3 regions of the Quatrionicoccus australiensis genome follow, and region 1 is predicted to be linked to each of the others. Evidence: predicted binding sites of a transcription regulator. Region 1 holds the regulator's gene; each other region holds the start of a gene.
What was found. The regulator sigma-54, encoded in region 1, starts transcription at its own class of promoters, with help from an activator protein. The targets are predictions, from matches to a motif close to TGGCACGCTTNCTGCTNA.
Positions count from the first base shown of each region.

Region 2: the regulator sigma-54 is predicted to act here: its motif matches at 2,691-2,708, upstream of KI612_RS06490 (circularly permuted type 2 ATP-grasp protein).
Region 3: the regulator sigma-54 is predicted to act here: its motif matches at 6,242-6,259, upstream of KI612_RS19815 (pilin).

Region 1 covers NZ_CP075188.1:4,114,378-4,125,047, forward strand. Annotated here, with positions in the region: gene ttcA (tRNA 2-thiocytidine(32) synthetase TtcA) at 1-789, shown strand, start outside; gene KI612_RS19495 (adenylate/guanylate cyclase domain-containing protein) at 853-1,737, shown strand; gene KI612_RS19500 (hypothetical protein) at 1,789-2,049, opposite strand; gene hprK (HPr(Ser) kinase/phosphatase) at 2,098-3,033, opposite strand; gene ptsN (PTS IIA-like nitrogen regulatory protein PtsN) at 3,043-3,492, opposite strand; gene hpf (ribosome hibernation-promoting factor, HPF/YfiA family) at 3,544-3,867, opposite strand; gene KI612_RS19520 (RNA polymerase factor sigma-54) at 3,882-5,348, opposite strand; gene lptB (LPS export ABC transporter ATP-binding protein) at 5,377-6,114, opposite strand; gene recX (recombination regulator RecX) at 6,111-6,554, opposite strand; gene recA (recombinase RecA) at 6,547-7,575, opposite strand; gene KI612_RS19540 (hypothetical protein) at 7,810-8,013, shown strand; gene KI612_RS19545 (RluA family pseudouridine synthase) at 8,010-8,663, shown strand; gene KI612_RS19550 (sodium:solute symporter family protein) at 8,733-10,280, shown strand; gene KI612_RS19555 (VanZ family protein) at 10,365-10,670, shown strand, end outside.
Region 2 covers NZ_CP075188.1:1,330,492-1,341,161, reverse strand. Annotated here, with positions in the region: gene KI612_RS06500 (alpha-E domain-containing protein) at 103-1,050, opposite strand; gene KI612_RS06495 (alpha-E domain-containing protein) at 1,044-1,238, opposite strand; gene KI612_RS06490 (circularly permuted type 2 ATP-grasp protein) at 1,242-2,654, opposite strand; gene KI612_RS06485 (acetyl-CoA C-acyltransferase family protein) at 2,859-4,040, opposite strand; gene KI612_RS06480 (CobD/CbiB family protein) at 4,064-4,987, opposite strand; gene KI612_RS06475 (CoA pyrophosphatase) at 5,051-5,644, opposite strand; gene KI612_RS06470 (hypothetical protein) at 5,641-5,898, opposite strand; gene KI612_RS06465 (retropepsin-like aspartic protease family protein) at 5,909-6,586, opposite strand; gene KI612_RS06460 (type 1 glutamine amidotransferase) at 6,570-7,283, shown strand; gene KI612_RS06455 (YajQ family cyclic di-GMP-binding protein) at 7,365-7,859, opposite strand; gene ppnP (pyrimidine/purine nucleoside phosphorylase) at 7,865-8,176, opposite strand; gene KI612_RS06445 (DUF2788 domain-containing protein) at 8,177-8,401, opposite strand; gene KI612_RS06440 (argininosuccinate synthase) at 8,405-9,745, opposite strand; gene argF (ornithine carbamoyltransferase) at 9,770-10,670, opposite strand, start outside.
Region 3 covers NZ_CP075188.1:823,096-833,765, reverse strand. Annotated here, with positions in the region: gene KI612_RS04105 (GtrA family protein) at 1-261, shown strand, start outside; gene KI612_RS04100 (hypothetical protein) at 308-2,047, shown strand; gene KI612_RS04095 (glycosyltransferase family 2 protein) at 2,122-2,907, opposite strand; gene KI612_RS04090 (glycosyltransferase family 2 protein) at 3,002-3,709, opposite strand; gene KI612_RS04085 (hypothetical protein) at 3,790-4,107, opposite strand; gene KI612_RS04080 (glycosyltransferase family 9 protein) at 4,104-5,657, opposite strand; gene KI612_RS19815 (pilin) at 5,780-6,193, opposite strand; gene KI612_RS04065 (HD domain-containing phosphohydrolase) at 6,412-7,998, opposite strand; gene KI612_RS04060 (GspE/PulE family protein) at 8,008-10,332, opposite strand; gene KI612_RS04055 (3',5'-cyclic-nucleotide phosphodiesterase) at 10,417-10,670, opposite strand, start outside.

The DNA.
Region 1 (10,670 bases):
AACATGATCGAGGACGGCGACACCATCCTGGTCTGCGTCTCCGGCGGCAAGGATTCCTATACCCTGCTCGCCATGCTGATGGCCATGCAGCAGCGCGCTCCCATCAAATTCCGGCTGATCGCGATGAATCTCGATCAGAAACAGCCAGGCTTTCCCGCCGACATCCTGCCGCGCTATTTCGAATCGCTCGGCATCGAGCACCGCATCGTCGAGGCTGACACCTACTCGATCGTCAAGGACAAGATCCCGGAAGGCAAGACGACCTGCTCGCTGTGCTCGCGCCTGCGCCGCGGCATCATCTACAAGACCGCCAAGGAGCTCGGCGCCAACAAGATCGCCCTCGGTCACCACCGCGACGACATGGTGCACACGCTGTTCCTCAACCTGCTCTTTGGCGGCAAGATGAAGGCAATGCCGCCCAAGCTGGTAACCGACGACCACGCCCACGTCGTCATCCGGCCGCTCGCCTATTGTTCCGAGAACGACATTGCCAAGTTCGCGCGCGGCATGGAGTTTCCTATCATCCCGTGCAATCTGTGCGGTTCGCAGGAAAACCTGCAGCGCCAGAAAATCCGCGAGATGATGCAGGACTGGGACAAGCGCTTCCCGGGCCGTACCGAATCGGTGATGACAGCACTGCAGAACGTTGTGCCCTCGCATCTCGCCGACAACAATCTGTTCGACTTCCGGGGGCTGACCCTGGACACGGCAGTGGAGGAGGGTGATATCGTCTTCGACAGCCCGGAAATGCCGATCAGCGGCAGCATTCCTATCCAGATTGGCGCATAGCGCCGGGATTGCAACAATCCGTTTATAATCGCGTTTTCAACATCTTGCGGCAGCGAGCAGTCCATGAGCATTCAGCAACGCAAATTGATTGTCATGTTTGCCGACGTATCGGGCAGCGCTCGCCTGTTTGAACGTCTGGGTGACACGGAAGCCATGCACGCCGTGGAACGTTGCCTCAAGCGTATGAACCGCTCGATCGAAAGCTGCCGCGGCCGCATCGTCCAGGTGGTCGGCGATGAAGTACTGGCTGCCTTCGAATCGGCAGAGGATGCCTGCCAGGCCTCGATCGACATGCAACAGCGCATTGCCGATCTGCCACCGGTTTCCGGCCTGAAGCTGACTATCCGCATCGGTCTGCACGCCGGGCTGGTCAATGAAACTGATGGCGAATTGAGTGGCGAGGTAATCACCACCGCGGCTCGCGTGGTCGGCCTGGCGCGACGTGACCAGATCCTTGGCAGTACCGCACTGATTACCGAACTCGGCCCGATCGGTGCACTCAACACCCGCCCGATGCCGAGTCTGGGCACCATTCAGGAGAATGGCGAGCAACTCGACATTTTTCAGATCGATTGGTCCGCAAACGTGGTGCCCGGCCAGTTCAGTTCGCTCAGCGTCATGCCGGTCGACCGTCTCTGCGTCCGCTATCATGGCCAAGCCCATCTGCTCGATGACAAGGTGCGGGTTCTTACCTTGGGGCGCGATCCCGGCAGCAAGCTGTACATCTCGGATCGCAAGGCCTCGCGGGCGCACGCCCGCATCGAAAAACGCAACAATGGTTACTATCTGGTCGATACCAGTACCAACGGTACCTTTGTCAATTTTGCCGGCCAGCAGGAAGTGCTGGTTCGCCAGCACGAGATCCTGATGCAGGGCAGCGGCATTATCTGCTTTGGCGCCTCGATCAAGGACCCCAAGGCGGACCAGGCAACTTTCGAACACCTGTAAACGAAAACAGGCCATCTTTCGATGGCCTGCTCTGGCAGCCTGGAACGGCTATTATTTGGCGCCAGCCTGGGCGTCAGCCACACATTTCTTCACAAAACTGTTACGCGCGGCACCGGCCAGTTTCTTTTCCTTGGCAGTCGATTCGCAGGCGGTAACTTCCGGCCCCTTGGCGTCGGCTTGGCACTTCTTCATAAAGCTGTTCTTGGCAGCACCAGCCAGTTTCTTTTCCGCGGCGCGGGCAGCGCAATCATCTGCAGCGTAAACAGAAGAAGCGGCCATCACGAGAGCAAGCAGGCTAAGCAATTTTTTCATTAACGACTCCTGAATCAGTAGGGAAAAGGCTCGCAGACTATCGGCGATTCAGGCGTCATCGTCAAGCATGATGCGCTGCTGACGATCCATGAAATCCTGCATGCTGTCGATACCGCGCAATTGCAGGATGGTATTGCGCACAGCAGCTTCAAGGAGGACCGCCAGATTGCGTCCGGCCGCGACCGGGATCAGCACCTTGCGTACCGCAACACCAAGCACTTCCTGGGTCTGGGCATCGAGCGGCAAGCGCGGCGCATCGCTGCCAGCCAGTGCCTTTTGCAGATGGACAATCAGTTTCAGCTTCATTTTCCGGCGCGATGCGGTTTCGCCGAAAATGGTCCGGATATTGAGCAAGCCAAGGCCGCGCACCTCGAGAAAGTCACGCAGCATGCCCGGACAGCGCCCTTCGATGGTGGTCGGTGCGATACGCGCCATTTCGACCACATCGTCAGCAACCAGACCGTGGCCGCGGGAAATCAGCTCAAGGGCCAGCTCGGATTTGCCGACTCCGGAATCACCGGTAATCAGGACGCCCATGCCCAGCACATCCATGAAGACACCGTGCAGATTGACGGTATCCGCCAGTCGAGCCGAGAGGTAGATGCGCAGCAAGTCGATGACCGCCGAGCACGGCTTGGGTGACAGGATCAAGGGGGTATTGTACTGACGGCAAGCTTCCGCCAGCATCGGCGGCGGCGTCAGACCATCGGCAACGATGACGGCCGGCGACTGCGCCTCCAGCAAATCCTGGAACATCTGGCCGAAACGGCGCTCGCCGATGCGCATGGCCCAGTCATACTCGGCCTGGCCCATGACCTGCAGGCGCTCCGGGTGGATGACATTGATATGGCCGACAACATCGGCACCATAGTTGTTTGCCGCCTTCAGCTCGATCATGCAATCGCTTTGCTGGCCGGCTACCCAGTTGAGCAACAGCTTGTCGCGGTTGTCCTCATAGAGCTGGACCAGGCTGATGTGGCGCACGGCTGAACGTCAGGACTGGAAAAGGGTCACGATCGCGGCCGCATCCGGTGCCGCCAGCAGGGCTTCACGGAAGGTGCGATCGGAAAAACGCTGGGCGAGTTCGGAAAGAATCTGCAAATGCTGCTCGGTTGCCTGTTCGGGAACCAGCAGGACGAAGAGCAGATTGACGGGCCGGCCATCCGGGGAATCGAAGGGCACCGGAGTCGTCAGGCGCATGAAAGCGCCGGAAGCCTGTTTGAGACCCTTGATACGGCCATGCGGAATGGCAATGCCCTGACCGAGGCCGGTCGAGCCGAGTTTTTCACGGGCGAACAGACTGTCGAAAATAACCGAGCGAGCGAGTCCGAGATGACTCTCGAAAAGCATGCCGGCCTGTTCGAACACCCGTTTTTTGCTGCTGGCATCAAGGTCGAGAAGAACCTGCGAAGCCGGCAGAATATTCGTTAGGGGGTTGTTCATAGGGGATTTGAAAACCAGGGCCGCAGCACAAGTGCCGCGGCCGGTCGGCTATTAGTCAGCCATGTGGTGTACAGGCTTGTCACCGCGATGGTGATCCTGGACCTTTTGCTTGTACTTCTGAACCTGACGGTCCAGCTTGTCAAACAGCGCATCGATGGCGGCGTAGAGGTCATCGCCGTTCTCTTCAACGTGAATGTCCTTGCCCGGCACATGCAACGTCACTTCAGCCTTCTGCTTGAGCTTCTCTACGGACAGAACCACGTTAACACCGGTGACTTTGTCAAAATGGCGAACGACGGGATCGAGCTTGTTCTCGACGTATTCGCGCAATGCCGGGGTTACTTCGATGTGGTGACCAGCGATCTGCAGATTCATTTTTTCTCCTCTCTCTACAGGGTCTTGCGTAAATTGACCGGCGGGATGTTGAGTGACTCGCGATATTTGGCTACCGTGCGTCGGGCTACAACAATTCCCTGCTGGCCTAGTATTTCGGATAATTGACTATCCGACAAGGGCTTCTTGCCATCCTCGGCACTGATCAATTGCTTGATCAGGGCGCGAATGGCGGTGGCAGAACAGGCACCACCGGTATCGGTGGACACATGACTGCCGAAAAAGTATTTCAATTCAAAGATGCCGCGCGGCGTCGCCATGTATTTCTGGCTGGTGACGCGCGAGACGGTCGACTCGTGCAAACCGAGAATATCGGCGATTTCGCGCAGGACCAACGGCCGCATGGCGACTTCACCATGTTCGAAAAACTGGCGCTGACGATCGACAATGGCCTGCGTCACGCGGTGGATGGTCTCGAAACGCTGCTGCACGTTCTTGATCAGCCAGCGTGCTTCCTGCAACTGGCCGGTCAGGTTGCCATTGCCGCGCCGCTGTCTCGACAGAATCTCGGCATACAGACGGTTGATGCGCAGGCGCGGGTAGGCATCCGGATTGATGTAGGCGGTCCATTTGCCCTTGAGCTTCCTGACCATTACGTCCGGCGTGATGTAGCGCGCCTCGGTCTGCGAGAAACGCGCCCCCGGCCGCGGATTGAGGCTGACGATCAGGGATTGTGCCGCCTTCAGTTCATCGTCGTCACAGGCGGTCAACCGGCGAATTTTGGCAAAATCGCGCGCCGCGAGCAGTTCCAGATGCTTCTCGACGATCGCCAGGGCAAGCGCCTGTACTTCGTCGGCCGGCATCGCTTTCAATTGCAGCGCCAGGCATTCGCTGGGGCTGCGCGCGCCGATCCCGGTCGGATCGAAATGCTGGATGTGGTGCAGGGCGATTTCCAGCTCTTCGAGCTCGATCTCGTATTCCGGCGGCAGGGTTTCCCACAGCTCCTCAAGCGTGGCCGAGAGATAGCCGTCATCGTCCAGCGCTTCGATCAGGAAACGGACCAGGCTGCGATCGCGTTCGCTGAGCTGGGTCATGCCCAGCTGCCAGCCGAGATGTTCGCGCAGGCTGGTGGCGGCCGAATGGATGTCGCGTGAATCGCTGTCGTCGTCTTCATCACGCCCGGCACCGGTAAAGGTCCCGGCATCGGAAGCCCAGCGATCATCATCGACTTCGGAAGGTGCGCTCGGCACTTCCTGCTCGCGTTCCTCGCGCGGATCACGTTCGCGCTCTTCAGTCGGTTCGCTGCGCGTCGTTTCGTTGGCCGGTGAATCGAATTGCTGCGCCGCCCCAAAGGATTCCGTACCGGCCTCGTCCTCGCGCTCCAGCATCGGATTTTCCAGCAGGTAACGCTCGATTTCCTGCTGCATCTCGACCGTCGACAACTGCAATAGCTTGATCGACTGCTGCAACTGAGGCGTCAGTGCCAGATGCTGGGATAGTTTTAGTTGGAGAGCTGGCTTCATCGGTTCGGGTTGGGGTGCAGCCTAACGGTCAGAGCTTGAAATGCTCGCCGAGATAAACCTTGCGGACGCTTTCATTATCAACGATTTCGTCCGGCCGTCCAGACGCGAGAACGCGTCCGGCGTTAATAATATAGGCGTGATCGCAGATACCGAGCGTTTCGCGCACATTATGGTCGGTAATCAGGACACCGATGCCGCGCTCCTTGAGGAAGCGGATGATCTTCTGGATCTCCAGTACAGCAATCGGATCGACACCGGCAAACGGCTCGTCGAGCAGGATGAAGCGCGGGTTGGTGGCCAGGGCGCGGGCGATTTCGACGCGGCGGCGCTCACCACCGGAGAGGGCGGCCGCATTGACGTGCCGGACATGCCCGATGTGCAGTTCGCTGAGCAGGCCTTCGAGGCGGTCGTCGAGTTCCTGCGCCGGCAGCTTGAGCAGCTCGAGCACGGCACGGATGTTCTCTTCGACATTGAGCTTGCGGAAGACCGAGGCTTCCTGCGGCAGGTAGGACAGGCCGAGGCGGGCCCGGCTGTGCATCGGCAGGTGGGTGAGGCGGACATCGTCGATATAGACCTCGCCGCCATCAGCCGCGACCAAGCCGACAATCATGTAGAAACAGGTGGTCTTGCCGGCCCCGTTCGGGCCGAGCAGGCCGACGACCTCGCCGCTTTTGACATCAAAGGAAACATCCTCGACCACCGTCCGCGACTTGTAGCGCTTCTTGAGGTTGTGGGCACTCAGGGTGGACACTTTGACATCGCTCATTCATCGGCTCCGCGCATGACACGGCGAATCGCGTCGCCGGAAAAACCGCGATATTGCAAAAAACGCATCTGTTTGGCCCGCTCGGCTGCCGATTGCGGCAACTCGCGGAATTTTCTCGCCCATACCGCCTTGCAACGCTCGGCTTCATCGCCGGCCTCGGGCAAGGCATCGGCAATGTCGTCATCACCGATGCCGCATTGCCGCAGTTCCTGCTTCAGCCGCGCATTGCCGTAGCGCCCGGCACGGGCGACGACGCGCTGACTGGCGTAACGCGAATCGGACAGCAGGCGCTCGGCCTGCAGGCGTTCGAGCACGGCTTCGAGCTGTTCTTCCGACTCCGCCTGCGCGGCGAGCTTGGCCTTCAACTCCGCCCGGCTGTGATCGCGCCGGGTGAGGAGTCGAAGCGCGGCAACCCGCAGCGCAGCAGAGGGATCAGCCATCAACCTTGGCTGCCTTGACCGGCTTGATGACATTGGTGCTGGCCGCTTCGCGGATGCCCGCCTCGATCTCGGCAGCGATTTCCGGGTTGGCCTTGAGGAATTCGCGGGAATTGTCCTTGCCCTGACCGATCTTTTCGCCCTTGTAGGAATACCAGGCGCCGGATTTCTCGACCAGCTTGTGGGCAACCCCGAGTTCGACGATTTCGCCGTGGCGGGAAATGCCTTCGCCGTACAGGATGTCGAAAATGGCTTCGCGGAAGGGCGGCGACACCTTGTTCTTGACGACCTTGACCTTGGTTTCGCTGCCGATGACCTCGTCGCCCTTCTTGATCGAGCCGATGCGGCGGATGTCGAGGCGCACGGAAGCGTAGAACTTGAGCGCATTGCCGCCGGTCGTCGTTTCCGGCGAACCGAACATGACGCCGATCTTCATGCGGATCTGGTTGATGAAGATGACCAAGGTGTTGGTCTTCTTGATGTTGGCGGTCAGCTTGCGCAGTGCCTGGCTCATCAGGCGGGCGTGCAGGCCGACCATCTGGTCGCCCATTTCGCCTTCGATTTCGGCACGCGGCGTCAGCGCCGCGACCGAGTCGATGACGATGATGTCGACCGAGCCGGAACGGACCAGCATGTCGGAAATTTCGAGGGCCTGTTCGCCGGTATCCGGCTGCGAGATCAGCAGGTCACCGACATTGACGCCGAGCTTCTGGGCATATTGCGGATCGAGCGCGTGTTCGGCATCGATGAAGGCGGCAACGCCGCCCAGCTTCTGCATTTCGGCAATGACCTGCAGACAGAGCGTGGTCTTGCCCGAGGATTCCGGACCGTAGATTTCGACAACGCGGCCGCGCGGCAGACCGCCGACGCCCAACGCGATATCCAAGCCGAGCGAACCGGTAGAAACCACCTGGATGCCTTCGTCGATCTCGGCATCGCCCATCTTCATGATGGAGCCTTTGCCGAACTGCTTTTCAATCTGTTGCAGCGCTGCGCTGAGCGCCTTTGCCTTGTTGTCGTCCATGGGGGTACCTCGAAAATTTGAGCGGATTATGGCACAGGGGCCGAAGATGGAATAGAAATTGCTGCATCAGCAGAAAGGTCAGTTCAAGACAAACAAATATCCTTTTGCTGCATTACCCGGAGAAAGCGACAGAACACGCGGTATATTCTCGCTGGCTGATTTGGCGCCCATCGGATACTGGGTATAAATACAGTACATTTACAGTAAGCTATTGGCAAGCAAATTATTCGCCCGATGCAATTCAAACGACTTATCGCACTGCTCATGCTGGCCATGACATTCACCGCCGTCGGCAAACCCGCCGCCTGGTACTGGTGGGCCAGCCGCATCGACGGCCAGCGCATCTGCGCCCAGACGGCGCCGGCAAAAGGCTGGCTGCGGGACAGCGGGCCGTTCGCCGACAGTCGCTGCAGCGACGTCCCGCCCCGCCAGCCATGAGCGCCTATTACCCACCGGTAGACACCGGTCTGACCCCGCTTTTCGTCGATGACACGCTGCTCATCGTCGACAAGCCGGCCGGCCTGCTCTCAGTGCCAGGCCGCGGCGAGGACAAGGCGGATTGCCTGGCCAGCCGCATCCAGGCGCAATTTGCCGATGCGCTGATCGTGCACCGCCTGGACATGTCGACTTCCGGCCTGCTCGTGCTGGCGCGCGGCGAAGAAATGCACCGGCTGCTCTCGAAGCTGTTCCGCGACCGCCTGGTGGACAAGCGCTATGTCGCCGTCGTCGACGGCCTGCTCAAGGCAGAGCAGGGCGAGGTCGAACTGCCGCTCATCTGCGACTGGCCGAACCGGCCGCGCCAGAAGGTCGATTTCGATATCGGCAAACCTTCGCTGACCCGCTTCCGCCGCCTCGAACTTGACCCGGTCAACAACCTAACGCGCGTCGAACTCGAACCCTTTACCGGCCGCTCGCACCAGTTGCGCGTACACATGGCCGAACTCGGCCATCCGATTCTCGGCGACGACCTTTACGCCGGCGCCGCCGAGGGCAAGGCGGATCGCCTGTTGCTGCACGCCATGGATTTGGCCTTTTCCCACCCGTTGACCGGTGAGGCACTACGTTTCCACTGCCCGCCGCCGTTCTGATCCGGGCTGGGCGCAATCACCTTATAATTTCCGCGTTTTCAACCTCTTGGCCTCGTTGACCGTACGCTCATGCTGATCTGGTTCGTCGTTCTCTACCTGCTCGTTTCCATCGGCATCGGCCTCTTTGCGGCAACCCGCGTCCATAGTGCCAAGGACTTCGCCGTCGCCGGCCGCCATCTGCCGCTGCCGGTCGTCACCGCGACCGTATTCGCCACCTGGTTCGGCGCCGAAGCGGTGTTCGGCGTCTCCGCCACCTTCGTCAAGGATGGCCTCTCCGGCGTCGTCGCCGACCCCTTCGGCTCCTCGATGTGCCTGATCATTGCCGGCGTCTTCTTCTCGCGCAAACTCTACAAGCTCAACATCCTGACCCTCGGCGACTATTTCCGCCTGCGCTACAACCGCACGGTCGAGGTGCTGACCACGCTCTGCATCGTCGCCTCCTACCTCGGCTGGGTCTCGGCCCAGATCAAGGCGCTCGGCCTCGTCTTCAATGTCGTGACCGACGGCTATCTCAGCCAGCCGGCCGGCATGATCCTCGGCGCCGCCATCGTGCTGACCTACACCACCTTCGGCGGCATGCTCTCGGTCGCCATCCTCGATTTCGTGCAGATGGGCGTCATCATGGGCGGCATGCTGTTCATCGCCTGGCTGGTGTCCGGCCTGACCGGCGGCGTCGACACGGTGATCCAGCATGCGGCCGAGGCCGGCAAACTCGATTTCTTCCCGCCGCCCGATCCCTGGCTGTGGCTGTCCTTTCTTGGCGCCTGGATCACCATGATGCTCGGCTCGATTCCGCAGCAGGACGTCTTCCAGCGCATCACCTCGGCGAAAACCCAGAGGATCGCGCTGTGGGGTTCCATCCTCGGCGCCTCGATCTATTTCTGCTTCACCTTCGTGCCAATGTTCATCGCCTACTCGGCGACGCTGATCGACCCGACGCTGTTCAACGGCCTGCTGCAGACCGACTCGCAACTCGTGTTGCCGACGCTGGTCCTGCAGCACACGCCGGTCTTCGCCCAGGCCATCTTTTTCGGTGCCGTACTCTCGGCGATCATGAGCTGTTCGTCGGCCACCCTGCTCGCGCCCGCCGTCGCCTTCTCGGAAAACATCGTCCGCGATTTCTTCCCGCACATGGGCGACCACCAGTTCCTGCGCGTCATGCGCGGCGCGATCGTTGTTTTCGCCGGCATCGTGCTCGCCTTTGCGCTGTACTCGAACGCCAGCATCTTCAAGATGGTCGAGAACGCCTACAAGGTGACGCTGGCCGGGGCTTTCGTGCCGCTTTTCTTCGGTGCCTTCTGGAAGAGGGCGACGACGCAGGGCGCACTCGCCGCGATTTTCGGCGGTCTGGCCTCGTGGCTGCTGGTCGAGGCGCTGGTCGGCAGCAGCCCGTCGAGCGGTGACTACGCCTACGCGCTGGCCAACGTCGGCCAACTCGTGCCGCCGCAGCTGATCGGCCTCGGCGTCAGCATCCTGGGCATGATTGCCGGCTCATTATTGCCGCAATGGATCGGTCGACCGACGCCGAAGGCCGATATTCATGCCGAACTGCATCACCGCGCCGCCGCCGAAACGCATCACACCAACGATCATCCGCACCCGCACAAAACACCCTGACAATGTTACGGAAAGGCGTTCGCGCCGACACCTTTGTGTCCAAACAGGCTGACGCGCTGCCGGATACGCCCTAAAATCCGCAGCATGACTCAGCACGGCCGTGGCCCCATCCTGCTCGCCCGCTACCTGGCCCTGGCCTGGTGCGGGCTGGTCATCTATGGCAGCCTGCATCCGTTCGCCGGCTGGCGCGACACCGGCATCTCGCCCTTCGCCTTTCTCGAAGGCGGCTGGCCGCGTTACTGGACCGTCTTCGACCTCGCCGTCAATGTCGCCGTCTATATCCCGCTCGGCTTCCTGCTGACCCTGGCGCTTGACCGCATTCCCGGCCGTTACAGCGCGCCGGTGCTCGCCGTGCTGCTCGCCGCCGGCGTCAGTTTCAGCCTGGAAAGC
Region 2 (10,670 bases), 1.4 Mb from region 1:
CGCAAGGCGGAAACATCACGCCAAACAACGAAATACCCAATTACGGAGGACGACACTCCAGCCACGACCCGAAACCCGATCGTGGCTGGAGAAAAACCAACCTTAAGCCGCCTCCGCCATCGGCGCCAAAAAGTCCTTGCTGATCCCATCCCCCAGCATATAGATGTGATCCATGAAGTCAGTCAGCCACTCATGCAAACCCTGCTCGAGAATATCCTCGACCCGCGCGTAATGCAGCTTGGCATGCAGCAAACCGGCCTGACGCTGGGTTTCGCCGGAATGGCTGTTGGCGATCAGATCGAGATTCTTGACCACGCCGTTCATGCAGAAATGCAGCGAACGCGGCATGTCGTCGCGCAGGATCAACAACTCGGCAACCCGTTCCGGTGTGATGGCATCGCGGTAAACCTTGCGATAAACCTCGAAGGCCGATACCGAACGCAGCAAGGCGCCCCACTGATAGAAGTCGGTCGCACCCTCGTCACCGTGCGGGCGCAGGACGTGATATTTGACGTCGAGAATGCGTGCCGTGTTGTCCGCCCGCTCAAGCAGCGTGCCGAGGCGAATGAAGTGATACGCCTTGTCCTGCAACAGCGTGCCCAGCGTCGTGCCACGCGACAGCGAGGAGCGCATCTTGACCCACTCGAAGAACTCGCTGATCCCGGCGTTCAAAAGTTGCTCGAAGCTTTTTTCACGCGCTTCCAGCCAGGTCGAATTGAGGGTTTCCCACATTTCCGTGGTGATCGTGCCACGCACGGCGTGGGCATTCTCACGCGCCATGCGCAGGCAGCTGTGAATGGAGGCGAAGTTGTCGGCATCGCTGACCATGAAACGCAGGACGTTCTCGGCAGTGATTTCCGAATATTTCTTGGCATAGGCCGCCTCAAGGCTGTTCAGGGCGATGATGGCGTTCCAGTTCTGGTTGGCGGCATCAAGCGATTGCGGCACCAGGGACATCTGCCAGGTAACGTCGAGCAGACGGGCGAGGTTTTCGGCCCGCTCGATGTAGCGGGACATCCAGAACAAATGATCGGCGGTACGGCTCAACATGTTGTTTCTCCTTGAACGGCAGGCCGCAAACCTCCGGCTTTGGCTGCGCCAAAGCCACCCGGTTTTAGCTCCGGCGTAACATTCGCTTCGCTCATGTGAGCCTGCGCTGAAGCCCGGCAAGCCAGGCCTTCGGCCCGCTCGATATAGCGGGACATCCAGAAAAGGTGATCGGCAGTACGACTCAGCATGACTTAATCCTCCAGAACCCAGGTGTCTTTGGTACCGCCGCCCTGCGACGAATTGACGACCAGCGAGCCCTTGGTCAGGGCAACACGGGTCAGGCCGCCTGGCACCATGTTGACGCACTTGCCCGAAGACAGCACGAAGGGGCGCAGATCAAGGTGACGCGGCGCGATGCCTTCCTCGACAAAAGTCGGGCAGTTGGACAAGGCGAGCGTCGGCTGGGCGATATAGCCCTCCGGCTTGGCAATCAGCAGTTGCCGGAAATGCTCGATCTGCTCCTTCGTCGAAGCCGGTCCGACCAGCATGCCGTAACCACCGGCCCCATGCACTTCCTTGACCACCAGCTCCGGCAGATGGTCAAGAACGTATTTCAGATCGTCCGGCTTGCGGCACATGTAGGTCGGCACGTTGTTGAGCTTCGGCTCTTCGCCGAGGTAGAAACGGATCATGTCCGGCACGTACGGGTAGATCGACTTGTCGTCGGCAACACCGGTACCGATTGCATTGGCCAGGGTCACGTTGCCGGCCTGGTAGGCCTTGAGGATGCCAGGCACGCCCAGCGTCGATTCGGCGCGGAAAACCTTGGGATCCATGTAGTCGTCGTCGATCCGACGATAGATCACATCGACGCGCTGCGGCCCCTGCGTCGTCTGCATGTAGACCACTTCGTCCTTGACGAAGAGATCACGCCCTTCGACCAGTTCGACACCCATCTGCTGGGCGAGGAAGGTATGTTCGAAATAGGCGCTGTTATAGGCGCCCGGCGTCATCACAACCACGGTCGGATTGCTGACGCCCTGCGGCGCGACGGCGCGCAGTTTTTCCAGCAGCATGTCCGGGTAGTGCTGCACCGGCGCCACCTTGTGTTTGGCAAACAACTCGGGGAAGAGGCGCATCATCATCTTGCGGTCTTCGAGCATGTAGGAAACACCGGACGGTACGCGCAGATTGTCTTCCAGCACGTAGAACTCGCCCGCTCCGGCACGCACGATATCGACGCCGGCGATATGGGCGTAGACGCCACCCGGCACATCGACACCCTGCATGATCGGGCGATACTGGGCATTGTTGAGAATCTGCTCGGCCGGAATCTTGCCAGCCTTGAGAATTTCCTGATCGTGGTAGATGTCGTGCAGGAACATGTTCAGCGCCGTGACACGCTGACGCAGGCCAGCCTGCAGCGCTAGCCACTCAGCCGAGGGAATGATGCGCGGAATGATGTCGAAGGGAATCAGACGCTCCTTGCCTGCCTCTTCGCCATACACCGCGAAGGTGATGCCAACCCGATGGAAAGCCAGGTCCGCTTCAGCCCGCTTGCGCGCGATGCGCTCCGCCGGTGTCGCCTTGAGCCATTGATCGTAACCCTGGTAGTGAGCACGGACGCCGTCGTTGGCGTCCATCATTTCGTTATAGAAGTTCATATTGGACTCGTCGCTGAGGATGCTCTCGAAAGTAATTCAGCAGATTCCATGCCACTGTCCAAAACATCACGAAATCAGTGAATTAGAAATCAACAGAACAGGGCCGCGCCCTACGGTGGTGCATCTGTATTTCAAAGTGGTGCAAATAAAAAACCCGCCGGATTGCTCCGGCGGGTTTTCTGTACAACGGAAAGACCGAAGCGATCAGGCGCGTTCGAAGATGACGGCAATACCTTGACCACCACCGATACACATCGTGACCAGCGCATACTTGCCGCCGACACGTTCCAGTTCATACAGGGCCTTGGTCGCGATGAAAGCACCAGAGCAGCCGACCGGGTGGCCGAGAGCGATGGCACCGCCATTCGGATTGGTCTTGACCGGATCGAGACCGAGCAGCTTGGAAACAGACAGAGCCTGGGCAGCAAACGCTTCGTTGGACTCGATGACATCCATCTGATCCAGCGTCAGGCCGGCCTTCTTCAGGGCCAGCTTGGTGGCCGGAACCGGACCTTCGCCCATGACATCATTCGGCACACCGGCAACGGCATAACCGGCGATACGGGCACGTGCCTTGTGACCATTCTTGGCGGCGACGTCAGCAGCAGCCAGCACGAAGAAGGCTGCGCCGTCGTTGATGCCGGAGGCGTTACCAGCGGTGACCGTGCCGTCCTTCTTGAAAGCCGGCTTCATCTTGGCCAGCGATTCCAGCGTGGTACCGGCCTTGACGTATTCGTCGGTATCGAACACCACTTCGCCCTTGCGGGTCTGCTTGACGATGGGCACGATTTGCGACTTGAAATGGCCGGCTTCAATCGCTGCAGCGGCACGACGCTGCGATTCGACAGCGAAGGCATCCTGCTCTTCACGGGTAATGCCATGCTTGGCAGCCAGGTTCTCGGCCGTGATACCCATGTGGCCAACGCCGAACGGATCGGTCAGGACGGCAACCATGGAATCGATGGCCTTGGTATCACCCATGCGGGCGCCCGAACGCAATGCCGGCAGCAGGTAGGCAGCCTTGGACATGACTTCGACACCGCCACCGATACCGTAGTCGGCATCACCCAGCATCAGGTTCTGGGCAGTGGTCACAATGCCCTGCAGGCCGGAGGCACACAGGCGGGAAACCTGCATGGCGACGGAATCCATCGACAGGCCGGCTTGAATCGAAGCAACGCGGGAAACATAAGCGTAGCGGGAATCGGTCGGCATCGTGGTGCCGACGGTAACGTAGTTGATTGCCTGCGGATCGACACCGGAGCGGGCAATCGCTTCCTTCATGACGATGCCGGCCAGTTCGGTGCTTTCGAAATCAGCAAGGGAACCACCAAAGGCGCCAATCGGCGAACGGACTGCGCTAAGAACGACGACTTCTCTGCTCATAAACATCTCCTTGTAAGAATCATTCAGCCTGCCAGACTGGCAAGCCCCAACAAAAACAGCAACACAATCCACATGACCGTGGCCCGCCAGACGAGCCCCACGGCACTCTGCATGAAATCGACATCCGCCGGATCACCGGTTCCCAGCGCGGCACGATCCGTCACCAGGCCATCATCGAGCACCGGCATCCCGAGTTGAACCCCCAGGGCCCCGGCGCCACTGGCCAGCACGATCCCCTGATCACGCTCCGGCCATTGGTCCGCCTGCGTCCGCCAGCAATAAACCGCATCTTCAAAATCACCGACGATGGCGAAGACGGCAGCCGTAGCACGCAATGGCAGCCAGTCGATAATACCGAAAACCTGGCGGGAAAACGCGAAGAACACATTATGCTCAGTCACATTACGGTTGTGCCATCGCTCGGCAATCACTGCCGACATCCGGTAAAGAACAGCACCACACGGCCCCGGCAACAAGACAAACCAGAGCAACACGGCAAATACGTGGCGGTGCGAAGCAAGCAGCGCCTGCTCTATCGACAGCCGGGCAATATCTTCCGACCCCAGGTCACTGACCGAACGCCCCAGCCATTCACCAAGCAGCGCACGGGCCTGGGTCAAATCCCCCTGGCGCAATGCCAGCTGGATTTCGGTGTAATGATGGCTGAACTGACGAAAACCCATGGTCAGATACAGCACGACAACATTGAATGCCCAGGCCAACAGGGGATTCAACGAATAAAGCAGGCCGTAAAGCACGGCCACCATACCAACCGGCAGCAACACGGCGAGACACCAGGCGATGACGCCATGACGATACTCGCCCGCATTGAAGCGGGACTCGATGAAATCCGCCCAGGCCGAAAGAGGGGCAACCACCACGCGGCGGTAAGAGAGGGGTTGTAGCTGCTCGATGAGAAAAACAGCAATCAGCGAGAAAAGACTCATGGGGCAGAGATTTCGCCGTAATCGGCTTGTTTTCTTATGCTAAAGCACCACCATACCACAAGCTCAGGCGGGATGCAGACCAAGACGGGCAGTCAGCGAACGAATCATGCCAGCCGTCGCCCCCCAGATAAAATAGTCGCCATAAGGCATGGCGAAAAAATGCCGCATGGCACCCCGATAATGCAGCGAATGTTCCTTGTGATTCAGCGGATTCAGCAGGAAATCCAGCGGCACCTCGAAAGCCTCAGCGACTTCGAAAGGATCAACGCTCAATTCAAAGGGCGGTTGCACCAATCCGACCACAGGCGTCACCCTGAAACCGGTGCCGGTTCGGTACTCCGGCAGAAAGCCGAGAATCTCGATGTGCTGACGCGCCAGCCCGATCTCCTCTTCCGTTTCTCGCAAGGCGGTATCAACCGGTGTCAGATCCTCATTCTCGACCCGGCCACCGGGAAAACTGATCTGGCCACCATGGTCGCGCAAATGGGCTGTACGCTGGGTGAGCAGAACGGTAGGCCCGGTTTCACGCAGCACGATCGGGAAAAGCACGGCCGCCGCGGTCAGCGACAAACCCTCCCCCCCCTCTTCCTGAACGAAGTCACTGGCGGCAGGAACCGCCAGCAGGCAATTTCTGATGCTTTGCAGATCGGGATTCATGCTGCCGAAACATTGTCCTCGATTTCGGCATGAACGGCATTCAGCGCATCCTGCAAAGTTTCTTCCGAAAGGCAATTGATCGACGTGGCAACCACATCGGCCGCTTCAATCGCGCCCACCGGCAAACGTTTGCTGTCCAGACAGGCGATCAGTGCCGCCGCCGCACCAACAATCCGCAATATCGACTGGCGCTCGCTCATCAGCATTTCCAGCTCATGGCGCAACATGCTTATTTCCTGGTCACGGTCCGGCATGATCTCTCTCCTAGAATCGTTTTTTAAGTGTCATGGTACTGCCGTCGCGCTGCATTTCCATCCGGTTGAGGAAACTCATGCCCAGCAGCGCAATCGGCATTTCATTCTGGTGAATCACTGCATCGACGCCATGCAGGGTGATATCACCCAGGCGAACAGTATCGAGTTGCAGCTTGCTGACCACGGTCTGGCCGTTGGCCGTATGCGAGATCATTTTCTCGCCACGATTAAAATCCAAACCAATCCGCTTGGCATCGGTTGCGCCCAGGGAAATCATCGTCGCTCCAGTATCCACCACAAAGCGCACCGAAGTTCCGTTAATTGTCCCTGTCGTATAAAAATGTCCCTGACCATCGGCCGTCATGATGATCTTGCCCGAACCATCGCCATTCGAGACGCCAATCGCATGCTGCCCGACGCGCAGCGGCCGTTTTTTGCCCCCGACTTCGACCACGACCTGATCACCCTGAACGGAGAGCAGTTTGACGCCATCCAGGCTTTGCCCGATCGCCACGGCCTGCGGCTCGCCACCATTGACCATGAGCATGGCCTTGCTTCCCATGATGCCAGCCAAGCCAACCTCCTGCGCCGCGGCAAGCACGGGAAACAGGCCTGCAGTCAGCAAGGCCAGCGTAAAATGAAGCATCATTTTCCCTGACGACTTTATTGCCATGCTACCTGTTGCCATCTTTCGCCACTCCCCGACTGAAGGTCCCGGTTATTTTGCCATATTCCTTGAGCAGCAAGGGATTCCATGGAAACTGATCGCCCTTGACGAAGGCGAAGCCGTACCGACCACGGTCGACGCCTTTTCCGGCCTCTGTTTCATGGGCGGGCCGATGAGCGTCAATGACCCCCTGCCCTGGATAGAGCCTGTCTGCGCGCTGATTCGCCAGGCCGCGGCCAGCAACATTCCGGTCATCGGCCATTGCCTCGGTGGCCAGCTGTTGAGCAAGGCGCTGGGCGGCCAGGTCACCCGCAACCCGGTCAAGGAAATCGGCTGGAGCGAAGGCTGTGGCGAGGACAATGCAATCGCCCGACAATGGCTCGGTCCCTTTGCCGGCAAGGCGGGCACCATCTTCCAGTGGCACGGCGAGACCTTCAGCCTGCCGGAGGAGGCCAGCCGCCTGCTGAGCAACGCGCACTGCGCCAACCAGATGTTCGTCAAGGGGCCGCACCTCGGCATGCAATGCCATGTCGAAATGACTCCCGAAATGATCGCCACCTGGTGCGAACAGTGGGCCGACGAGGCGATCACAGCCGCCGACCAGCCCAGCGTCCAGTTGCCGGAAGTCATGCAGCAGGAAATCGCCGCCCGCCTGCCGAAAATGCGCCTCCTGTCGGAACAGCTTTATTCGACCTGGATCAAGGGGCTGCAGCGCTGAACCGGAGTATCCGGCTAATAGAAAACGGGCATCCACGATGCCCGTTTTTGCCTTTTTCAGCCGGTCGACCGACAGGAATGTCTAGTCGCGGAAATTGCCGTACTTGATCGGGAAATCGGTAATCGATTTGGTGATCAACGCGATGCAGCCCTGCAGATCGTCACGCTTGGCGCCCTGGACACGCACCGTATCGCCCTGGATCGAGGCCTGGACCTTGAGCTTGCCATCCTTGACCAGCTTGACGATTTTTTTGGCGAGTTCGCTGTCGATCCCGTCCTTGATCTTCATTTCCTGCTTGACCTTGTTGCCGGAAACGCTGACCACCTTCTGGTGATCGAGGCGCTTGACGCTTTCCTTTTCCTTCTTTTCCATGGCCGGGAAAAGCAGGTCCTTGATCTGGTCAAGCTGGAAGTCGGAGTCGCCCCACAGGGTGATGACCTTGTCCTTCTCGTTCAGTTCGACCTTGGCCGAAGTGCCCTTGAAGTCATAGCGATTGTCGATCTGGCGCGAAGTGACGTCGATGGCATTCTTCAGGCCGACCATGTCGGCTTCGGAGGTGAAGTCAAAGCTCGGCATGGCTATTACCCGAAATGGCAGACGTAGTGATACGGCTCGTCACAGGCAATTTCGAAGCTGGAATTGCCCGGCACGTTGAAGGACTGGCCATCACCATAGGTCGTCCATTCGCTTTCGCCCTTGAGCTTGACGCGGCACGAGCCGCCAACGCCTTCCATGATTTCCGGCGCGCCGGTATTGAAGGTCAGGCTGGATGGCAGGATCACGCCAACTGTCTTCTTGGTGCCGTCTTCGAGCACGACGGTATGGCTGACGCACTTGCCGTCAAAATAAACATTGGCCTTCTTGACCACGGAAACCTTGTCGTATTGCGACATTTAAATACCCCAGATTTTCTGAATGACTGATTTGGCGACAAAACCGACCATGCCGAAAGCCAGCACAAAGAAGAGCACGAAGGTGCCCGTCTTGCCGGCTTTCGACTTCCAGGCAATCTCGCCGATGATGAAGAGCATGAAAATAATGAAAGCCGCGACACCCCAGGTCGAGAAAAAGTCTGCGATCTGTTCTTCGTTGAAACCGAATACGGTGCCGCTTTCCATGTCTTAAGCCTTCTTCTTGGCGGCCGGCTTCTTGGCGGCTGCTGCCTTCTTCGGTGCAGCCGCCTTGGCCGGTGCGGCCTTGGCTGCCGAGGCTGCCTTCTTGGCCGCCGGCTTGCCCGCCTTCTTCGCTGCCAGATTGGCGGCGATGCGCATGCGCAGGGCGTTCAGCTTGATGAAACCGCCAGCATCGCGCTGATCGTAAGCACCGGCATCGTCCTCGAAGGTGGCGATGGTCGAATCGAACAGCGAATCGGTCTGCGAATCGCGACCGACGACGATGACGTTGCCCTTGTACAATTTCAGGCGAACCGTGCCGTTGACCGTCTGTTGCGTATGGTCGATCAGCACCTGCAGCGCCTTGCGCTCCGGGCTCCACCAGTAGCCGTTGTACACCAGGCTGGCGTAACGCGGCATCAGGTCGTCCTTGAGGTGGGCGACTTCGCGATCCAGCGTGACCGACTCGATGGCACGGTGTGCGCGCAGCAGGATGGTGCCGCCCGGGGTTTCGTAACAGCCGCGCGACTTCATGCCGACGTAGCGGTTTTCGACCAGGTCGAGACGGCCGATGCCGTGCTTGCCGCCAAGCTCGTTCAGCGTGGCAAGCAGCTCGTGCGCCTTCATCTTCTTGCCGTTGATTGCCACCAGATCACCGGCAACGAATTCGAGGTCGAGATACTCGGCCTTGTTCGGCGCCTTTTCCGGCGACACGGTCCAGCGCCACATCGATTCTTCGGCTTCAGCGGCCGGATCTTCCAGGTGACGACCTTCGTAGGAGATATGCAGCAGGTTGGCGTCCATCGAATACGGCGAGCCACCCTTCTTGTGCTTCATGTCGATTTCGATGCCATGCTTCTCGGCATAGGCCATCAGCTTTTCGCGCGACATCAGGTCCCACTCGCGCCACGGTGCGATGACCTTGATGCCCGGCTTCAGCGCATAGGCGCCGAGCTCGAAACGCACCTGGTCGTTACCCTTGCCGGTGGCGCCGTGACAGATGGCGTCGGCACCGGTTTCATTGACGATATCGACCAGGCGCTTGGCGATCAGCGGCCGGGCAATCGAGGTACCGAGCAGGTATTCGCCTTCATAGACGGTATTGGCGCGGAACATCGGGAAGACGAAATCGCGGACGAATTCTTCGCGCACGTCGTCGATGTAGATGTTCTTTGGCTTGATGCCCGCCTTCAGCGCCTTGGCGCGTGCCGGTTCCAGCTCTTCACCCTGACCGAGGTCAGCCGTGAAGGTGACGACTTCGCACTTGTACACATCCTGCAACCACTTGAGGATGACCGAGGTATCCAGACCGCCTGAATAGGCCAGCACTACTTTCTTGATGTCGCTCATTTCAGTTCCTTGTTTCAATTCAACTCAGCCGTTGATACGGCCCAACATTAAATATTCCATCAACGCCTTCTGGACGTGCAGACGATTCTCCGCCTCATCCCAGACCACCGATTGCGGTCCGTCGATGACTTCTGCCGTCACTTCCTCACCTCGGTGCGCCGGCAGGCAGTGCATGAATACCGCCCCTTCATTGGCGACACGCATCATGTCACCATCGACACACCAGTCGGCAAAGGCCTTGATCCGTTCTTCGTTTTCTGCCTCGAAGCCCATCGAGGTCCACACATCCGTGGTTACCAGATCGGCACCGCGGCAGGCATCCATTGGGTCGGCAAAGACCTTGAAATGCGACTCGTCGATCACGCCAACCAACTCGGGATTGATCTCGTACCCCGGCGGCGTTGATACATGTACCTTGAAATCCAGCACTTCTGCTGCCTGCAGCCAGGTATTGCACATATTGTTGGCATCGCCGACCCAGGCAACCGTCTTGCCCTGAATGCAGCCGCGATGCTCGATGTAGGTATAGATGTCGGCAAGGATCTGGCACGGGTGGTATTCGTTGGTCAGCCCATTGATCACCGGCACGCGCGAATTGGCGGCAAAACGCTCGATGATGTCCTGCTCGAAAGTGCGGATCATGACGATATCGCTCATCCGCGAAATCACTTGCGCCGCATCCTCGACCGGCTCGCCGCGCCCCAGCTGGGAGTCACGCGTGTTCAGGTAGATCGCCGAACCGCCGAGTTGCTGCATGCCCGCCTCAAAGGAGAGACGGGTGCGCGTGCTGGCCTTTTCGAAAATCATCACCAGCGTGCGGTCGCTGAGCGGCCAGTACTTCTGGTAGGACTTGAACTGGTTCTTGATCCAGCGCGTACGGTCGAAGACGTACTCCAGCTCGTCGCGGGTGAAATCCTTGAATTGC
Region 3 (10,670 bases), 880 kb from region 1:
CACATGATCGCCGTGACCCAGTCATTCGCGACCCAGCGCTGGATCGTTTTCCGCTCTGCCGGCAATGTCTGGGCCGAATATATGCGCTTTCATATTGCCCACCTGGGATCGCTGGCCATGGGTCTGGTCGGCCTGTCATTGGCGGTCGAAATCCTCAGCATTCCGCCCTTAATAGCCCAGGCAATGATCACCGCGCTGATCGTCATTGCCAGCTATTTTATTCACCAACATTTCACCTTTCGTAAAGGCAAAGATGTTTAGGAACCTGCACAAATCATCCATCCACGTTGCAGGCGTCTTCTGCCTATTGCTGCTCGCCTACCACCTGATCTTCCGGAATTATTTCCCGCTAGCCAACGGAAGAATGGGCCACGATTATGTGCTGACCCTAGGGGGGTTCCTCGATGGCTTCCTCTGGTACAAGAACAACGGCTTTATCACCCCACCCTGGTTCACTCCCTCGTTCTGTGGTGGCCAGGCACTCTTTGCCGATCCGCAATCTGCCTTCTACTCCCTGCCGCAGTTCCTGACCTTCATAGTCGATCCACTTCAGGCGGTTTATTCGGCGTTTCTGATTTTCGCCGGACTTGGCTTCTGGGGAATGTATTTGTTCTCAAGGCGTTGCCTGTATATGGGGCGCCTAAGTGCGCTCGTCGCAGCAACAGTTTTCATGTTCAACGGGTTTTACGCGCACCGCATCATCATTGGCCACTACGGCTACCAGTCCTTCATGCTGGTGCCATTCATTGCCTACCTTCTCCTCAAGGTGCCGGATAGCCCACTCCTTTCTGCACGCAGCATCCGGCAATCACTCATTGCCGGACTAGCGGTTGCCTATTGGTTTCATTCGGGGCTGACCACCCTGATGATCCCGGCAACCCTGGCCGTCATTGGCCTGGCCTGCGTCATGGCAATCAGCACCAGGGAATATATTGCAAAGACTTTTCTTGTCCGGGGATTGGTTGCGGGAGCCGTTGCCATTGCCTTGAGTGCCTCAAAGCTCAATGCAAATATGGCTTTGATGAGCAACTTTTCCCGTGACTACTACCCCTTGCCCGGAGTATCCGATATAGGCGGCCTGCTCACCTTTGTCTTTCAGAGCCTATTTTATTCAAGCGAACACACGTATCAAACGGTTACCCCTCTGTGGAAAAACATGCAGTGGGCAGCCATGCCTCATGAGTTGGCCTACGGCCTAACGCCTTTGCCTCTACTGGTAATGCTTGTTGGCGCCGGAGCATTCGCACTTTCCAAGCAATCACAACTGTCATTCCCTGCACAGGACAAGTCCTCTACGCGATTTCCAAGCATCGTGTTAGGCGCGATCCTTTTGGTGCCTATGGCTCTTCTCTACTACAGCCCGGAATGGAACTCCGTCCTAAAGAACCTTCCATTGATTGGCTCCACCACATCACCATACCGCTGGCTTATCATCTATATCCCACTAATTGCAGCTGTGACTGGCATTATTGTAAAAGCCTCAGGCAAATACAAAACATGGCTGGCAGTCATCACCGTAGTCGGGATACCTCTTCTGAATGCATTGGAAAGTCGTGAGTACTATCAGCAGCAGGACTTCGACCCGACCCCGATTGTCAGTTATTACAACGCGGTCAGACGCGGCGAGATCACCCCGCAAATTACGCAAGTTGCCGATCCAAAAGCCCCAAATGGGTATTCAATCATCGACAATGGCTTATTTCTCACAGGCATATCGCCAATGCGCTGCTACAACCCCATTTATGGATATCGCCTAGAGAAACTGCAGATTGAGCCACTTGTCCCGGGTCCTATTACCAGCATCACGCCTTCTGGTTCGCTGAATCTACACAACCCAGCTTGTCTCGTGTTCCCAGCCGAGAATAACTGCAAGTTATGGGATGCCTTTAAGGCATCTCAATCCAGTCAGTTACTAAACTTTGCCAGCTACAAACCTTACCCTTTCGAGAGAAGCTCACGGCAATACGTCGCTGACTGGATCACATTTTGGACAATATTTGCGTTGTCGATGACTGCCGTCATTTTCATGTTCAACCGAAAGCAATAGCCTAAAATTAGCATCATCTGGTACATCAAATCCAGTGAGAGTGACATCGTCGCTGGGATACGTTAAGCGCGCACTTATCCTTGCCCCTCCCCTTCGCTAACCAGCAGCCGCACTTTAACCAATTTCAAATAATTATCAATTGCTTGCCCCAATATGCCATCGGCTGCCTGCTCGGGCACAATGGAACGAAACTCAAAAACATTGTTACCGACTACTTTTGTACTCTTCAAGAAATTTTGAAGACGGGAACCTGGACGATCATTGTGACGATAGAAAGCTTCCGGCAAAAATCCCACAGGGGCCAGATATTGCTCAACGGCACTGGAAAAAGCGGCCTCCTCCCCGGCTAACTCTCCAGAAAACCGGGGGTCTTCGGAAAAGCCCCCCATCCGTACAAAGGCCGTCCGCCGCAAAATCAAGTTACCGGAGAAGGTTGATAACAGCGCGGTATAACGAGGATCTCCCGGCAAAATGACTGGTTCTCCGTATATATCAAGCACTTGTATACCGACCTTGATCGACGAAAACTCCGGATGGAGATCCAGCAAAGGAACGGTTGTAGCAAGAAAGTCACTTAGCAACTCGTCATGTGAGTTCAGAAAGCAAATATAATCGCCAGTCGCCTGCTCAGCTCCGAAATTTCTCGCACTCCCCATTCCTACGTGAGCATCCATGCTGGTCAAGCGAAGGAGAGGGAACTCTGATACCAGGCCGGAAAGTTCAGTTAAAAACCCTTGGGAAACATCGCTTACAACAATAATAATTTCGTGCAAATGCGATTGTCTCAAGCAGGAACGAACGGCAATCTCCACAAGATCGTCTTGCCGTAGACAGGGAATAACTATTGAAACCCGAGACATTTAACTCCCTCGTGGAGAAAGCTCTGCATTCAAGTAATTTACTCCAGCTCAATTAGCTTGAATGCACATTCAATTGGATGGCAACGCGACAATATTACGCTTCGAGATTTTTCCGAACCTTGTTCGAATAGTTGCGCAAAGCCCTCGACAGATCACCGTCAGGCCGTTGATCCAAAGTGAGTGAAACAAATTGGAAACCCTCGGTATTTTCCGCCAATCTCGTGTTGGACAGAAACCGGTGAAGGTGGCTCCCCTCATAACTCCAGCATCGATAGTAAGGCTTCTCGATTTTCCCCAAAGGGGGAAGATGCTTCGCCAAAGCTTCACAGAAGGCATGATCCTCCCCCCCATTCGCTGCCCGAAATGCCATATCGACCGGGAACCCACCCATTTTATTAAACGAGTCACGACGAATAAGTACATTACATGCCGAACTGAATACAGCAGCACTATATCTTGGGTCATGGGCTGGCAAGACGTAGCCCCTTACCGAATCGAAAAACTCCATCCCAACCTTAAAAGCATGGAATTTCGGGTTTGCATCAAGTAATGGAACGACTTCAGAAAAATAGCCATCAAGTAACTCATCATCGGAATCGAGAAAGCAGAGGAATTCGCCACTTGCCATTGATGCCCCGAAATTCCTGGCAGCTGCAGGACCAGAGTTCTCCGTCAGGGAATAAATCTTGATTTCAGAATGCTTGGCAGAAAACCGCTGGGCAACCGCAACAGAAGCATCGCTGGAGCAATCGTCTACCACAATCACCTCTTTCAGATGCATCTGATCCAAGGCACTGCACATGGCTCTTTCAATTCGCAAATGATCGTTATAGAGAGGAATTACTACCGATACTCTAGACATTGCCACACTCACTACATAGGTTACTTATGGGTAGCCAGGTGGGTGATCAATCCCTCTGTCAACGCTTCAACAAAGCCACTGGAGTAGCCAAGATCAACCAGACGCCAACGAAAAACATTCCCGAGGCGTGCTTTACGGAACCACCCAATTTTCGTCGGTAACCGTTGGGTATCAAGGTCATCCATTACTGTTTGCAATACCGACTCCAGTCTCCGCCGCCCACCCAGCTTGGCCAGCTTGGCCTCACTCGTTGGCGGAAAATGGCGAGCAATTTTCTCCGCCAGTTCGTTGGCCAACAAGGCATCACTTTGCGGCAGTAGCCAATCCAATAGACTCATGCGTTATTCCTCGAAATCGTACCAAGATACTGCGGCAGGCGGCAATTAAACACGTCATCAAGGAGAGCCGTCCAGTTTTCAAAAACTGGTTGCCTCAATACATGCACGGAGTCATACCAAGCATTGTTCTCTCCTTCAAGCCCCCAGCGCCAATCGTAGCGGTAAGGCAAGAGCAACCAGACCGGCTTCCCGAGTGCACCAGCAATATGCACTACTGAGGTATCCACCGTAATGACAAGGTCCATTTCCATGATCAATGCAGCCGTATCGGCCAAGGTTATCAGTTCATCAGAAAAATTCGTCAAATTATCAGGGCAACTTTCCGGCACATCAGTCTGCAGCGAGAAAAAAACTGCGCTTCTCTGTGAATCGATATATTGACGCAATATATCGAAACTTATCGATCGCCTTCGGTCTGCTCGATGCCTTGGATTTCCAGACCAAGCAACACCAATACGAGCCTTGTTATCAAGGCCATGAGATAGAAGGCGCTCATGCCAGTGTTGCATATGCTCGACAGGGCACTGAAGGTAGGATTTTTTCCCGGGAATAGAATCGGCCGTCGAATTCAGCAGATGGGGAAGGCTCATAGCTCCGACCCAATAGTCAAAGCCAATACCTGCTGCCGTTTTTCGATGGACAGGCAACAGTTCTACTTCGGGAAAGTTTGGCGCCAATAGGGGAATTGCCACTTCGTTACACTCAAGTACGACTTTCACCCCCATATCAGTCAGCAAAGGCAAATATCGGGCACACATCACCAAGTCACCAAGCCCCTGCTCGGCATGTACCAGCAAGCTTTTTCCAGCTAAATGTTCGCCTTGCCAGCGGGGCTTATCAAACAAATCTCCGTTAATGAACTGGGTTGCATCAGGATGATTGTAGCGTTCCTCAGCCAACCGGAAGCCCTCGGGATAAAACCCCCTTGCCAGCTCAACACAAGCCAGAGCAAAAAGCACTTGAGGGTCATGCGAATAACTTTCATGAATGCAACGACACAGGTCGGCAACAACCTGATGCCGACCTGCCTCAAAATATACTGGATAGGCATTCGCGAGAAACGAGTTCGATATTGTTCCCTCTTCCAACGCTCGATCGAAATAGCGCAATGAATTTTCGACCCCTGCACCGGCAGAAAGCGCGATGTAGCCAGCAAACCCCAAGAAATCGGGGTGTTTCAGGAACTCAGGATCATCAATGGAGCGAGTCTTGAGCAAGGCATAGGCTGGTTCAAAATCATCATTCAGATACAAGGCCATGCAGGCAATGATAAACAGATCAAAATCGGTTTCGTGAAATCCCTTGGCAACGATTCTCTGGTAAGCCGCCGCCGTCTTATCGGAAAAGTAATCCCCGTAGATCTGAATTTTTTCAATTTCGCCCTCGCTCCAACCAACACGGCGAGCTTCACAAATCAACCTATCGACATACGGCTGGCAGTCCTTCGTGGTTTCAAAATCTTTCTTGATTGACTCCTTGAAAGCTTCCGCTTTGCCCGGCCCGAAAAAAGACAGAATCTCCACTGGCAAACCGCAGGAGGCCTTGCCCACGGCCCTTGTAGGAGCGACAGGCCCAACGAACACAGACCTCAACCATCGTAGCCACATTTAGAGCACCCAAAAAAACGAAAGCCACCCCTAAATCGGGGTGGCCAGAATAGGCTCAAACAATATTAGCCGCGGCAGGAGCCCGGCATCAAGCTGGTCGGAGTTCCAACGCAAGACCAAGTACCGATATCACGCTGACTTGCCGACAAAGTCGGCGTCGGGGTCAATGTGACACTGATGGTGACACCATCAACCGTACCGCCCGTTGTAATGATCCCTGTCGTATCTGCAACGCCAACGCCAGTCACATATTTGCTCGTCTTGGTAGTACCGCAGGACGAAAACGAAATGGAAGAACTGGACTGGGCAATTTCCGACACACAGGTCCGACCGCTACTTGCAGCCAGAACAATTTCGGAAACCTTGGCCTTCTTGGTGTAATCCTGATAAGCCGGCAACGCAACAGCAGCCAGAATACCGATGATCGCAACAACGATCATCAGTTCGATCAGGGTAAAACCCTTTTGAATCTGTTTCATTTGAATCTCCTTTTTTCGCGAAAAGAGCGGAAAACCGCTGCCACAGTAAAAGCACGAACCAGGCCAACAAAAAAACGAACAACAAAACCAATCTAACCAGTAAATACCTATCTGATTATCATGGGTTTACCCGGTACAGCCTGGCACCGATCACGGCACCAGACAGAAAGCATGTGACAAAAACCGTCACCTTAACTTCGTTTCTCGGCACCCCTGTATCAGCAATCAATCTGCTTCTCCGCCATGAAACCCGCTGCATATTTCCGATAAACATCTTCCTTGCAGAAAACCGCATGCAAGTCCGGATCGATATGGCCGTTGTTTCTGAAACTTTCCAGGATCGCCAGGGCTTGCGATAGCTTCATGCCTTCCTTGTACGGCCGGTCCTTCGCGGTCAACGCTTCAAAAATATCGGAAATGCCCATCATGCGGGCCTGCCAGCTCATTTCTTCGCGCGTGAGGCCTTTCGGGTAGCCTTTGCCATCCATGCGCTCGTGGTGGCCGCCGGCGTATTCCGGTACATTTTTCAGGTGCTTCGGCCAGGGCAGTTGTTCCAGCATGCGGATGGTGGCGACGATGTGGTGATTGATGATTTCGCGCTCGCCGGCGGTCAATGTCCCAGCCCGGATGCTGAGATTTTCCAGTTCGTTGTCGCTCAGAAAGGGCACCTCTTCGCCCTGCTCATTGCGCCAGTGATAGTTCTGCGCGATGGCACGAACGCGTGCAATATCCTCATCGCGCATGCGCTCGCTGCCCATGTTGGCAAAACGCAGGAATTCGCGCTCGGCATTCAGCGTCGCATGGTTTGCCGCGAGTTTTTCCCGGACCTGTTCCGCATCGGCGCCAGCGATGATTTCATTCAGCGCGGCGATTTCGGCATCGCGCTTGAGGACTTCAAAACGCGTATCGACCAGATGAATGCGGTCGAAGATGGTTTGCAGCTTGGTGGCCTTGTCGACGACATGCACCGGCGTCGTGATCTTGCCGCAATCATGCAGCAGGGCGGCGATGCGCAGTTCGTAGCTATCCTTGTCGGTCAGGTGGAAGTCGGCGAGCGGACCTTCGCTGGTCGCATTGACCGCCTCGGCGAGCAGCATGGTCAGTTCCGGCACGCGCTGGCAATGACCGCCGGTATAGGGCGACTTTTCGTCAATCGCCAGATTGATCAGCTTGATGAAGGATTCGAACAAGCCTTCCAGTTGCTGCACAAGCTGCCGGTTGGTCAATGCGATCGCCGCCTGCGAGGCGAGCGACTCGGCAAGGCGTTGATCCGCCTGGGAAAATTCGACGACGCCACCGGTTTGCGGACTGAGCGCATTGATCAGTTGCAGGACACCGATGATTTCGCCTTCGTGGTTCTGCATCGGCACGGTCAGGAAGGACTGTGAGCGATAGCCGGTCCGCTCGTCGAACTTGCGCGTACCGGAGAAATCGAAGCCGGCTTCGCTGTAGGCATCGGCAATATTGACCGTTTTGCCATTAATTGCGGCGTGGACCGCCACCATGCTGTCGTTCGCCGAGCCGTCTTCCCGATACAGCGCCAGATCGGGAAACTTGCCCGAAGTCGGCGGCGCGTCGCTGCCACCGAAGGCAATCGCCAGCGAGTCGGTGCGCACGATCTCGAAATGCAGGCGCTGCCTGTCCTCGGAAACCAGATAGAGCGTGCCGCCATCAGCCCGGGTAATGGTCTTGGCAGCAAGCAGGATTTTTTCGAGCAGCCGGTTCAGGTTGCGCTCATTGGAAAGCGAAGCACCGATGTCATTGAGCTGTTCAAGACGGTGAAAAAGATCATCGAGGGTTTCCATGCTCGGCTCCTATTTGATGCACACCGCTCTGACCTGCTTGATATCGGTGATGCCCTGCATGATCTTGTCGATGCCATCCATTTTCAGGGTACGCATGCCTTCGTTCAAGGCGCAGGCGAGAATATCGGCCACCCGCGCCTTTTCCTGGATCAGCTTCTTGGCAGCATCGGTACCGACCAGCAATTCGTGCAGACCGACGCGCCCCCGATAGCCGGTATCGCTGCATGCCGGGCAACCACAGGCGCGATAAAGCGTGAACTGTCCATCCTTGGCGTAGCGACTCTGCCACTCCTGCCGGATCGCCGCCAGCGATCCCTGCGGATCTTTTTTCCAGGCTTCGGTTTGCGTCAGCTCGGCGCAATACTCGTGCAACAAGGCCTCAATCTCCTCAGGTGCTGGCTGATAGGCTTCCTTGCAGTCCTTGCACAGGCGCTTGCCGAGACGCTGGGCAAGAATGCCGAGCAGCGCATCGGAAAAGTTGAACGGGTCCATACCCATGTCGAGCAGACGAATGATCGATTCCGGCGCCGAGTTGGTGTGCAGCGTCGCAAAAACGAGGTGGCCGGTCAGCGAGGCCTCGATGCCGATGCCGGTGGTTTCCGGATCGCGCATTTCACCGACCATGATGATGTCCGGATCGGCGCGCAGGAAGGCCTTCATCACGGTCGCAAAATCGAGACCTGCCTTCTTGTTCACCTGCACCTGGCGCAGGCCCTTCTGGGTGATTTCAACCGGATCTTCGGCCGTCCAGATCTTGGTTTCCGGACGGTTCAGGTAGCCAAGCACCGAATGCAGCGTCGTTGTCTTGCCGGAACCGGTCGGACCGCAGACGAAAAACAGGCCGTAGGGCTTCTCGATGCACTTGATCAGGTTCTCGTGATTGCGCGGCGACAAGCCAAGCTGGTCCAGCTTGATCGGCTCGCCGGCCGCCAGGATGCGCATCACCACATCCTCGACACCACCCGCGGTCGGGATGGTTGCGACGCGCAACTCGATGTCGAGCGGTCCGTATTTCTTGAACTTGATCTTGCCGTCCTGCGGCTTGCGCTTCTCCGAGATATCGAGGTCGCACATGATCTTCAGGCGCGTCACCAGGGCGGAGCGATAGGAAGCCGGCACTTCGATGTAATTGACCAGCGAACCGTCCTTGCGGAAGCGGACCATGGTCTTTTCCTTGCCCGGTCGCGGTTCGATGTGAATATCGGAAGCGCCCTGCTGGTAGGCCTCGACGATGATCCGGTTGACCAGGCGCACCAGTTCGTTGTCGGCGGCAGCCGATGCCTCGTCACCGGCTTCGGCCACTTCATCCGGCTCACCCATGCCGGAAAGCAGGTCATCGACCGTGCCCATTTCGGAAATGGCACCAAAAAACTGGTCGACCGTTGCACCGAACTCGCTGCGGGTAGTCACCCGGTAAACGATGCGTGCCTTGGGAAAAACGTTGTTCACCATGCGCGAACTGCGCAGGCTTTCCGGATCGGGCGTCATCACGACCACGCCTTCCGCCGTCTCTTCGAGCGGCAGCCAGGCATTGGCATCGACGTAATCGCGCTTGATGTTGCGCAGCAGATCGACCGGCTTGATGCGATCCGCGCGAAATGGCTCGTAGCCGACATCAAAATACTTGCCCAGCGCTGCCCCGATCGTCGCTGGCTTGACTTCGAATTCACGCATCAGAAGCTCTTCGAGATCAATGCCGCTGTGCCGGGCGCTGTGCAAGGCACCGTCCATTTCGCCGGCCGAGATCACGCCGTCGGCAATCAGGTGGTCATAGCGCGAACGCACGACAAAGGCCGATTTCCGGCGCAGGGTGAAGGCGATGGCCAGGGTCTTGGCAAGATCGGCCGCCTCTTCTTCCTGAAATTCGGAAAACGGCTGATCCTGACGCTGGTTGATCAGTTGCAGAACCCCCAGCAACTCGTCGCTTGCATCGAGAATGGGCACCACCAGCATCTGCTTCGAGCGATAGCCGGTGCGCCGGTCGACCTCCTGCAGGAAGCGGATTTGCGGACTGATTCGCTGCAGTTCGGCTGTGTCATAAACATCGCGGATATTCACCGACCGACGATTCAGCGCAACATAGCCGGCAATGCTTTGCTCGGTCAGCGGCAGGCGAATGTCCTTGAAGGAATTGAGCCCGGTCTTGACCTTGGAAACGATGGTCTGGCGATCATCGCCCAGCGCGTAGATGGTCAGGCGGTCCGCATCGAACAGATCACAGATATCCTGCGACAACTCGAGCATGATCTGGTCGATATTGCTCGTCGCATGCACCCGGTTGGTCACGGCCTGCAATTTTTTCAGAAACAGCAGGCGGCTGGCGACATCAGTCATTTCTTCTCCAATTATCCAGTCGACCGGACAGACAAGCGTTGCGGCGAGACCGGGCAAGCTGGTTGGGCACCATTCAGCAGCATTTCAAAACTCGAAGACTTGATTGTTCTGCAGCATGCGCGGCTGATAATCGGCGAGACCGGCCTCGATCTCTGCCATGGTCAGTTCGATCTGCCCCGGTTTCAGGTGCGTGATGTGGATTTCACAGGCGCGCTCCAGGCTCTGCAACTCTGCCGCCAGCAGGCTCGGACAAAGATGCTGCGATCGCCGGGCCAGTCCTTCCTCCCGATTGGAGAAGGCGCATTCGATGATCAGGTATTTGAGCTTGTCTATCCGGT